2 regions of the Pseudoalteromonas sp. NZS11 genome follow, and region 1 is predicted to be linked to the other one. Evidence: predicted binding sites of a transcription regulator. Region 1 holds the regulator's gene; the other holds the start of a gene.

The links. The regulator ArgR, encoded in region 1, controls arginine synthesis, uptake and breakdown. The targets are predictions, from matches to a motif close to ANTGAATANNTATTCANT.
Region 2: a site for ArgR is predicted at 1,764-1,781, ahead of argC (N-acetyl-gamma-glutamyl-phosphate reductase). Genes of this name have one in related genera too.

Annotation. Positions count from the first base shown of each region.
Region 1 is NZ_JADYWP010000016.1:11,887-17,821, reverse strand. It holds gene ispB (octaprenyl diphosphate synthase) at 1-635, shown strand, start outside; gene mdh (malate dehydrogenase) at 722-1,654, opposite strand; gene argR (transcriptional regulator ArgR) at 1,880-2,347, shown strand; gene I6E82_RS19325 (Dyp-type peroxidase) at 2,355-3,254, opposite strand; gene I6E82_RS19320 (ABC transporter ATP-binding protein) at 3,303-4,352, opposite strand; gene I6E82_RS19315 (ABC transporter permease) at 4,353-5,935, opposite strand, start outside.
Region 2 is NZ_JADYWP010000001.1:504,738-510,672, forward strand. It holds gene I6E82_RS02250 (hypothetical protein) at 1-481, shown strand, start outside; gene argE (acetylornithine deacetylase) at 547-1,707, opposite strand; gene argC (N-acetyl-gamma-glutamyl-phosphate reductase) at 1,932-2,942, shown strand; gene argB (acetylglutamate kinase) at 2,943-3,710, shown strand; gene I6E82_RS02270 (ornithine carbamoyltransferase) at 3,718-4,650, shown strand; gene I6E82_RS02275 (argininosuccinate synthase) at 4,647-5,849, shown strand; gene argH (argininosuccinate lyase) at 5,899-5,935, shown strand, end outside.

The DNA.
Region 1 (5,935 bases):
ACTTTATTTACACTCGTTCATTTCAGCTTATGGTTGGTCTTGGAAAAATGCAGGTTATGCAAGTACTTGCCGATGCAACAAACATTATTGCTGAAGGTGAAGTATTGCAGTTAATGAACTGCAACGACCCAGATACGACCGAAGCCAGTTATATGCAGGTTATTTACTCTAAAACAGCTAAGTTGTTTGAAGCAGCGACAGGCCTTGCTGCCATTATTACTGAGCAAGACCAGACTACTCTCGATGCACTAAACCTATATGGTATGCATTTAGGTACTGCGTTTCAGCTAGTAGATGATGTACTCGATTACAATGCAGATGCTGAGCAGTTGGGTAAAAACATTGGTGATGATTTAGCTGAAGGCAAACCAACGCTTCCACTTATTTATGCTATGCAACATGGTAGCGAGCAGCAAACGCAGCTTATTCGTGATGCAATAGAGCACAGTAATGGTATGGAGCATTTAGAAGAAATTTTATCGGCACTAAAGCAAACTAATGCGCTTGAATTTACAATGCAAAAAGCAGAGCTTGAAGCTGACAAAGCTATTGCCTGTTTAGACTTTTTAGCTGAGTCTGACTATAAGCAAGCACTCATAAGCCTTGCCCGTATTGCGGTTGACCGCGACCACTAGTTTTAACTAGTTACACAGTGTGAAATTAATTCTGAGCAATAAAAAAGCCTGCAAATGCAGGCTTTTTTGTTATTCTACTTTGGCTATTACGCCATGAAATCAACACCTTCTTTGATGTCTTTTTTCAGTGTTTCAAGCATGTCATTTTTTGCTTTTGTTTCAAATGCGCTTAGTTCGCCGTAAGAAAGAATTTCTTCTACGCCGTTTTTACCTAAACGTACTGGATGTGCAAAGTACTCTGCATCGCCATTTTCAACAGCAACGTAAGCGTAATCTACAACTTCTTCACCCTGTAGGCCTTTAACTAAAGACATACAAAAACGAGCTGCAGCAGCACCCATAGATAGCGTAGCTGAACCACCGCCTGCTTTAGCATTTACAACTTCAGTACCCGCATTTTGGATACGTGGAGTAAGTGCAGCAACTTCTTCATCAGTGAAAGAAACACCTTCAACTTGAGAAAGTAGAGGAAGAATAGTTGTGCCTGAGTGACCACCAATTACTGGTACTTTCACAGTTGCTACGTCTACGCCTTTAAGTTCAGCAACAAATGCTTCTGAACGAATAACGTCAAGCGTAGTAATACCGAATACGCGTTTAGCGTCGTAAGTACCTGCTTTTTTGAATACTTCAGCAACGATTGGAACTGTGCCATTTACTGGGTTAGTAATAATACCTACTAACGCTTTAGGACAGCTAGCAACAATGCCTTCTGCTAAAGTTTTGATGATACCAGCATTTACATTAAATAAATCAGCACGATCCATACCTGGTTTACGTGGCATACCCGCTGGGATAAGAACGATGTCAGAGCCTTCAAGCGCTTTGTTTAATTCGTCTGCGCCAAAGCCTGCTACTTTAACATCTGTTGGGATGTGAGAAAGGTCAACCGCAACACCTGGTACTACTGGTGCAACATCATAAAGTGATAATTCAGAGCCAGCTGGTAAGCCTGTTTTTAATAATAAAGACAACGCTTGGCCGATACCGCCTGCAGCACCTAATACAGCAACTTTCATTGGAATTCTCCGTAATTTGAGGTAGGAAACATTTGTGGCTCTTAAGATAATGAAATTAGCGACTAAAAACAAATTTATCCTGTCTATTTCAAGTATATTTTCGACCATAGTCGTAAACTTTTGTGATTTAACGCATCAAACTGGCAAGTTAACTAAACAACTGCTGCATAATTATTCATTTTTGTGTAGAATTTGCGGCATAAATAACAAAAACGAATAAAGACTATGCAACCACAAGATAAACAAGAAGCACTGGTAAAAGCATTTAAATCACTATTAAAAGAAGAAAATTTTGGCTCTCAAGGCGAAATAGTTGATGCATTAAAAGATCAAGGCTTTGACAATATAAGCCAAAGTAAAGTATCGCGCATGTTAAGTAAATTTGGTGCTGTACGCACACGTAACGCCAAACAAGAAATGGTTTACTGCTTACCTGCTGAAATGGGTGTACCTACGGCTAAAAGCCCATTACGCCAATTAGTAATCGACATTATGCACAACGAAATGATGATCATTATTCGTACCAGTCCAGGCGCCGCTCAGCTTATTGCTCGTTTATTAGATTCATTAGGTAAAGCAGATGGCGTACTAGGAACAATTGCAGGCGACGATACTATTTTTATCGCTCCTGCTAAAATATCTGAAATAGATGTAACACTTGAACGTGTTCGCATTTTATTTGATACGGTTTAATAGCAAACTAAATTTGTTTTAAAAACCCGACTGAAGGCGCAAAGAAAGCAGAACCCATATCGGCTTGAGTAAAATCAAGCCAGTGGTCGTAACAATCCCCTTCCCCTAAACGACTATTAAGTACTTTTTCAAATGCGGTGCCCGTACAAGCGCATGTAATTGATAACATTCCCTGCTCATACACATCGCCATAAGGCATGCTCTGATTTAATAATAGCGGTTGTCCATCTTCGTCTTTTAGTTCGCTACGTAAAGCATGACTGGTTTCAATCGCAGGGATAATTAGTGTGTTATCAAGGCGCGTACGCCCCATTATTTGTTCTTGCTCGCTCAATGATAAATGCTGCCACATAGTTAAGTCATGCTTATAACGCTGTACATGAATATAACTCCCCTGATCTTCAAAATTACCAGGGTTACTAATTAAAGCCGTAGCGCGCTTTTTTCTTCCATGAGCTGTATCGCCACCATAAATAAAACCATTAAAATCACGACCATCTAAAAAGCGAAAATTACGAATTTGCTCCACCAGCTCAACATCGGGAGCAAATAGTTTTAAAATTTGCAGCGCAAATAAATGGTTAACGTCTTCACGGTCAGAGCGAATTTGCACAAATAAATCGCACGGTTGTACGCTCATTTGATGATCGCTATGGTTTATATTAGGAAAGCTCTGTAATTCGCTTGGGATGTATTCAGGGAGGATATGCGGCCAATATTGCGCACCAATAGCAACCATACAAGAGAGCATTGATTCTGAAAATTGATCGCTAAACTCTTCTTCAATAGCGCTTACTTGTTTTAACTTTGCGCGAAGTGATTCATCTTGACCATCAAACACATTAAAAAATAAGTGCAAACCGTGTAAGTTTGCTTCAGCACAAATCCCTGATTGCGCTTGCGCCATTGTTATTCCTTAGTTTTACAGATAAAAACACAGCGAATAACAAATTAATTACGATTCGAAAAAATTCACCGTGTGAGGTTTTATTTTTATTATAACCTGTTCATTATTTTCAAATGACTGGCCATATTGTGCAGCAACTTCAATTTCTTGTTCATCAATAACAAGTGAATAAACATACGCCGAACCAATAAAGCGACGACTTATGATTGTAGCTCGCTTGCTGAGTTTGTCACTTTGGTTATCTGCCACTAATTCTATTTGATGAGGGCGCACATATATAAGCCCTACGCTTACGTTTTGCTTACTCTCAATATAAGATTCGACTAAACCAAATGGTGTTTTGTATTCAGTTGCTGTTAATACTTCTGCGCTCAAGTATATGCCTTGACCCAGAAACTCTGCAACCTCCTTTGAACATGGAGCTGCAAAAAGCTGCTCAGGCGTGCCTTGTTGCTCAATTTTACCGCGATGCATAATGGCAAGTGTATCTGAAAAGGCAAACGCCTCTTCTTTTGAGTGTGTAACAAACACAGCAGATACTTGGGTTGCCTTAATAATTCGACGTATATCGGCAATTAATTCAAAGCGTACTTGCGTATCAATATTTGAAAAGGGCTCATCAAGTAGCAATAAACTAGGCTTATAAGCTAATGCACGAGCAATAGCTACACGCTGCTGTTGACCACCCGATAACTGATGCGGGAACCTGTCAGCACAGCCAATTAAATGCACGAGCTTAAGCATTTCATCAACGCGTTGCTGCTTTTGAGCTTTACTCATTTTACTAAGCCCAAATGCGATATTATTTGCTACCGTTAAATGCGGAAACAACGCATAGTCTTGAAACATCATGCCGATGTTACGGTGCTCAGGCGAGACAAACGATTGCTCATCACTCACTAATTTACCGTCTATAAAAATAGACCCTTGCTTAGCTTCAATTAAACCTGCAATCGCTTTTAACGTGGTCGTTTTGCCGCACCCACTCGCTCCGAGTAGGCAAACAATTTCATCTTTACCCACCGTTAAATCTAAATCGTGAATAACCTTTGTGCCGTTATAGTGATAGCTCACTCCTTGTAAAATTAAACTACTCATTTAACTACGCTGCTCCATAGAACGATTAATAAAATACAAAGGAATAAACCCAACAATAACAATAAATAATGCCGATATTGAAGCAAGCTCTAACTGCTCGTCACTCACATACTGAAATACATGAGTAGCTAAGCTTTCAAAATTAAACGGTCTGAGCAATAGCGCAGCTGGCAGCTCTTTCATGCACTCAATAAATACCAATAACGCAGCAGTAAGCAATCCTCTTCGCAGTAAAGGTAGGTGCACTAAACGCAGTGTTTGTCCTTGGCTTTTACCCATTGATTGGCTTGCCATATCAAGTGATGGGCTAATACGTAAAAAACTCGACTCAATTGCTCCGTGTGCAATGGCGTAAAACCTAACAATATAAGCAATAATAATAGTAAGAATGCTACCTGTAAGCAGCAAGCCAATATCTAAATTATACGGCTCGAGCGCTGTGTTAATGGTGTTCTCTAATAACGTAAGCGGTAATAAAACCGCAATAGCGAGTACTGTGCCAGGCAGCGCATAGCCTGTGCTTGCTAAACGCCCAGGAATAAGCGGATACGTTTGCTTTGCCACACGCTGATAAAAAACCACAAAAATACTCAACGTAATCGTTATTAGGCTCACAACCCCAGCCACTTTTAAACTTTGCCAAGCGTAACTAAAAAACTCTACATTCCATGCTTTATCAAAGTAGGTAATGGCGTAATTTATAAGTACTGCAATAGGGATCACAAACGCGATAAGTAAAATAAAGCTGCAAAATGCCGTTGCGAGCCAAGCTGACTTTCCTTTTAATACATAGAGAGATTCGCTATTTACACTTGATTGGCGCTCAAATACCGCTTGGTTACGACGACTAAAGCGCTCTGCCATTAATGCTAAAAATAACAGTAATAACATCACACCCGATATTTTAGCTGCCGCTGTAAGTGAGTAATAACCAAACCACGTATCGTATACGGCAGTCGTTAATGTACTTACGGCAAAATAACTCACTGTTGCAAAGTCAGCCATGGTTTCCATACTTATAAGCGCAAGAGCCGCCACAATAGCCCCACGAGAGAGCACTAAGCTTACTTTAAAAAAGCTTTGCCAAGGAGATAATCCCATTAACTGGCTAGCTTGTACTAATTTGAATGACTGCTCGCGAAGAGCCGTTTTAAAAATCAAAAATAAATACGGATAAAGCACCAAGGCAATCATAACGATGGCCCCGGGTAATGTACGTATATCAAAAAACCAATAGTCATTAGGCGATTGCCAGCCAAACCATTCTCTCAGCGCTATTTGCACCGGGCCCGCATAATCTAATAAATCAGTGTATACATAGGCAATAATATAGGTGGGCATAGCAAGGGGCAGCATAAGTGCCCATTCAAACTGTTTTTTACCCGGGAAACTACAGTAAGCCGTTAGCCATCCAAGTGGCAAAGCTATGGCGCAGCTAAGGACGCAAACACCTAAAACAAGCAATACGGTATTGGTTATGTAATCCCAAAGCACGGTATCCCACAGGTGAGAAAACACCTCAGAGCTACCTTGTAGAGATTCAAAAAGAAGAAAAAACAACGGGGCCGATAGAATTAAGCCAG
Region 2 (5,935 bases), on a different contig from region 1:
AGACATTGTTAGTTTTAATATGGATATGGGCTTGGCTAATTCAAAAGCATTAATGGATGCTTCATTGGCGATTAGTAAAGCGCAGCAAGAAGCGGGTAACCAGCCACTTACTTATGAGCAAGAGTTACAGCAGCAAACACTTGTTATGCAAGCAATGAGTAAGTTAGAGCCGCGCAATGTTAGCTTTGCCTTAAATAACCAAGGTAAGTTAAAAGACTTACTATCAAGCGAGCTTGAAAAGCAAGGCATGACGCTAGAGCAAATGGAAATGATGTTAGAGCAGCAGTTACAACAAGCTCCTGTAACTGAAGATATTGCAGAAGCTTTAACCAGCTTTGCGAAAGGTTTAAATTCATTCAGTGTGTCAGCAAAGCTACCTGAAGGTAAAACTATGATGGAAATTAACCAACAAGTTATGATGCTAATAGGGCAACCTGAAGAGCTAGTTAAGTTTATTAACTTAGAAGTTAAAGGTGATTAAGCCTTAGTTTTGTATTAATAAAGGCGCCAATTGGCGCCTTTATTATTTTGTGTTGTTATAAGCAGTTAGTAACTCTGATTGCTAAAGCAGTTTGCTTTTATGATATTGGTGATTATTTGTTGTGATGGTTTTATTTTTTCCATCGCTAAAAACTCATCAGGCTGATGCGCTTGGTTAATTGAGCCTGGGCCCATTACGATTGTTTCACAACCGAGTTGCTGGATAAACGGCGCTTCAGTGCAATAATTTACCGCGACCGCTTTTTGCCCTGCTATTTTTTCAGCCATTTTAACTAAAGCACTGTCGGTGCTACCACTAAATGCCGGGATTGGTTCATGTAAATCAATAACGCTCACCGCATTTGGGTATTGCTGATTTATCTCTTTTGTTGCATCAAGCACTAATGCTTGTAGTTCTTGTACACTTAAACCTGGTAATGGGCGCATGTCTATATGCATTTCACAGCAACCACAAATTCTATTCGCATTATCGCCACCATGAATATTACCTAAGTTTAATGTTGGATAAGGAATTTCAAAGTGATTTATTGAATACTTATGCTTTAATTGCTCTTTTAAGATCATCAATTTTGTAATCACTTTATGCATTACTTCAATGGCGTTAAGGCCACGTTCGGGATCTGAGCTATGCCCAGAGCGACCAACCACTCTTATTGCTGTACTCATATGGCCCTTGTGCATAAATACTGGCGTCATATCAGTAGGTTCGCCAATTATACAACGCGCAGGTTTTAAATTAGGGTGCTTACATATTTGCTGTGCACCTGCCATAGTTGTTTCTTCATCGGCAGTGGCGAGTATTAAAATAGGTTGAGTTTGCTGCTTTTCATCAAGTTCACTAATTGCTTGTAATACAAAAGCAAAAAAACCTTTCATATCAATGCTTCCTAGCCCGTACAATTTATTGTCGAGTTCAGTAAGTTTAAACGGATTGTGGTTCCAGCGGCTGTCATCAAAAGGCACTGTATCAGTGTGGCCCGCAAGCATTAACCCGCCATCACCTTTTCCACGCTTTGCTAATAAATTAAAGCGGCCTTTACCTCCTTCTAATTCAATAATTTCACACGTAAAACCGAGTGTTTCGCACCACCTCGCAAGGAGTTCAATTACGTTTTTATTGCTCATACACAAGCTGTCTTCAATTGCACTAATAGAAGGGGCTGCAATCAATTGTTGATACATAGAAATAAACGAAGGCAAAGGCATAAAAAAATCCAAAATTATTATTCAATTTAATTGCATAACAATATAAAAGTATTTATGATGAATATCAATTCACTTTTTAAGCATAAATATATTAAAGTAAAGCTATGAAAATAATGCGACGATAATCTACAAATTCATTAAATTAAGTCTTAATTTAGCGTCTTAGCTAGTTTAAGCGAACAACATATATATTTAGCAGTAAATTTTAAAATAACGAGTAATCAATGAATGTAGTTATTATTGGCGCAAGCGGTTATAGCGGCGCAGAGTTAGCAAGCTTAGTTGCTAATCATCCAAACCTTACCTTAACAGGCTGTTATGTATCTGAGGGTAGCTTAGATAAAAATAAATTACTAAGTGATTTATACCCAGAGCACCTTGGCTTACTAGATTGTCCTTTACTTCCTCTTAGTGCATCAGCTTTTGATGACATTCAAAGTGATGCTGATTATGTATGCTTATGTACCGATCACAAAGTAAGTGTTGATTTAGCGCCTCAATTTTTAGCTATGGGTAAAAAAGTATTTGATTTATCTGGTGGCTATCGCCTAGCAAATAATGATGATTACGTTACTTACTATGGTTTTGAGCATCAACACCCAGAGCTTTTAAATGAAGCGGCTTACGGTTTAGCAGAGTGGAACCATGATGCTATCGCTAACGCAAAGCTAATTGCTGTTGCAGGCTGTTACCCAACAGCGGCGCTTAATGCACTTAAACCGCTTAAACAAGCAGGCTTATTGAGCGATCAAAGTATTATTATTAATGCCGTTTCGGGTGTTACGGGTGCCGGGCGTAAAGCGAGTGTAGGAACACATTTTTGTGAGGTATCGCTTGCACCTTATGGTTTGTTTAACCATCGCCACGGTCCTGAAATTGAACAACACCTTGGCCACAAAGTATTATTTACACCGCATTTAGGTAGCTTTGCGCGCGGTATTTTAGAAACTATTTATGTACAACTTAAGCCTGGCGTTACCAAGGAAAACGTTGCATCTGCTTATCAAGTGCTTGCTAACGAGCCATTAATTCGTTTGTTAGGCGATAAAATACCTTCAATCAAAGGTGTTGCTAAGCAACCATTTGTTGATATTGGCTGGCAGCAACAAGGCACGCAGTTAATTGTAATGTCTGCCATTGATAACTTATTAAAAGGCGCTGCTGGACAAGCTTTGCAGTGTATTAATATTTCTATGAATTTAGATCACACTACGGGCTTAAAAGGAGCGTTTTAAATGAGTAAAAAAACGTGGGTTATTAAACTCGGTGGTGCAGTACTTAATACAGAAAATGCAGCAAAAGCGTTATTTGACGTGCTAAGTGAGCAAAAAAATGATGAGTTTGTCATTGTTCATGGCGGTGGTTCTTTAGTAGATACATGGCTAAAGCAAGCGGGTTTTGCTAGTGTTAAACACCAAGGTTTACGTATTAGTCCAGCAGAGCAAATGCCTTATATAGTGGGTGCGCTTGCAGGTTGCGCTAATAAACAATTAATGACTCAAGCTATAAGCGCAGGGCATAAGCCTGTCGGCTTAAGTCTTTTTGAGGCGGGTGTGACTGCAACCCAAAAATTAAAAGCGCTTTGCTTAGTGGGTAAATGCACAAGTAACGACGATTCTATCATCAATGATTTACTTAGAATTTCTCGTTTACCTATTGTTAGCTCTATCGGCTTTGATGAACAAGGCTTGTGGTACAACGTAAATGCAGATGAAGCTGCAGCGGCTATTGCCAGTAATTTAAATGCAGAACTAATTTTTATGACGGATGTAGAAGCGGTACTTGACGCAAATAAACAACCGTTACATCAACTTGACACAAAACACATTGATACTTTAATTACAGATGGAGTAATTGTGGGCGGGATGGAGGTCAAAGTTAAGACCAGCCTTCACGCTGCCCAACATTTACGACGCGGTGTGTATATTTCCAGCTGGCAAAAGCCAGAAAATTTAACTGCTCTGCTGCAAGGCGAGCATGTCGGAACAAAGATTACACCATAGGTTTATTATGTTTGAGAATTTTTTAACGGGTTTAGAATTAGACCAAGAAGGCGCACTTAATTTATTAAAGTTAGCGCAAGATATAAAAGCAAAGCCAGAAAAATACAGCCAAGTATTATCGGGTAAATCAATCGTAACATTGTTTGAAAAGCAAAGTTTACGTACACGTTTATCGTTTGATATAGGTATTAATCGCCTTGGTGGTCATGCTGTTTATTTAGATCAGCAAAATGGCGCTATGGGTGCACGTGAATCAATTAAAGATTTTGCACTTAATATTTCTACTTGGGCCGACGGTATTGTGGCGCGTGTAAATCAGCACAGCACATTAACCACGTTAGGTGAATATTCATCGGTACCTGTGGTAAATAGCTTGTGTGACTTGTACCACCCTTGCCAAGCACTTGCTGATTTTTTAACACTTCAAGAAGTACATGGCGATGTGAGTCAGCTTAAAGTAGCTTACTTAGGTGAGGGTAATAACGTAACTCATTCATTGATGTTACTTGCCGCAACGCTAGGTACTGACTTTGTTGCTGTAACACCAAAAGGGTGTTCGCCAGATTCACAAATACTTAAAAAAGCAGAGCAAATTGCAGCAATGAATGGCGCATCAGTCATGGTGAGCGATAGAGTTGAAGCTGCGGTTGGTGCAAACGTTGTATACGCAGATACATGGGTATCAATGGGTGATACAACGCCGCTTGAGCAAGTAAAAGAAAAATACATGCCTTATCAATTAAACCAGGCATTGCTAGATCAAACAGGTGCGACTACGGTATTACATTGCCAACCGGCACACCGTGAATTTGAAATTACCTCTGAGGTAATGGATGGTCCAGCATCAAAAATCATTCAACAAGCAGAGAATCGCATGCATGCGCAAAATGCTCTGCTAGTTACATTACTAAATCCAAATTTTGTTAAGGAACACCTATGAGTTCAATTAAAAAAGTCGTTTTAGCCTATTCTGGTGGTCTTGATACGTCGGCTATCGTGCCATGGTTAAAAGAAAACTACGGCTGTGAAGTAATCGCGTTTGTTGCCGATGTAGGTCAAGGCGCTGAAGAACTTGAAGGCGTAGAAGCTAAAGCAATTGCCTCTGGTGCATCTGAATGTTACGTAGTTGACTTAAAAGATGAAATGGTAAGTGATTACATTTACCCAACGCTTAAAACGGGCTCAATTTACGAAGGTACTTATTTATTAGGTACTTCTATGGCGCGCCCAATTATTGCTAAAGCACAAGTTGAAATTGCACGTAAAGTAGGTGCTGATGCACTTTCTCATGGTTGTACTGGTAAAGGTAATGACCAAGTTCGTTTTGAATCATGTTTTGCAGCACTAGCCCCTGATTTAAAAGTAATTGCGCCATGGCGTGAGTGGGACTTATCGAGCCGTGAATCATTACTTGATTACTTAGCAGAGCGTGACATTCCGTGTTCAGCATCTGCTACAAAAATTTATAGCCGTGATGCTAACGCATGGCATATTTCGCACGAAGGTGGTGAGCTTGAAGACCCATGGTGTCAACCAACTGAACAAGTATGGACTTGGACTAACTCTCCAGAGCAAGCACCAGATAAATCAGAACTAGTAACATTAAAAGTTGTTGAAGGCGAAGTGGTTGCTGTAAATGGCGTAGAGCTTAAACCTTACGATTGTTTAGTTAAATTAAACGATATTGCATCGCCTCATGGTGTTGGACGTGTTGATATTGTAGAAAATCGTTTAGTTGGCATGAAGTCACGCGGTTGTTATGAAACGCCAGGCGGTACAGTCATTATGGCAGCGCTTCAAGCCATTGACGAGCTAGTGCTTGATAAAGCAAGCCGTAAGTGGAAAGAAGTACTCGGTGGCGAGTTCTCGCATTTAGTATACGACGGCCGTTGGTTTACGCCTCTTAAAGATTCTATTTTAGCCGGTGCTGAAGCACTTTCTAAAGTGGCAACAGGTGAAGTGGTACTTAAGCTATACAAAGGCCAAGTAACTGCAGTTCAAAAGCAGTCACCAAATAGCTTATACAGCGAAGCATTTGCTACATTTGGCGAAGATGATGTGTACGACCAATCACACGCTGAAGGCTTTATTCGTTTATTCTCGCTTTCAAGCAGAATTTCAGCACTCGCTAAAAAGTAATTTATTACGCCCCTTATAAAACGGGCACTACAGGGTTTGGAGAGATTTCATGGCATTATGGGGCGGACGTTTTTCTACGGGTCCAG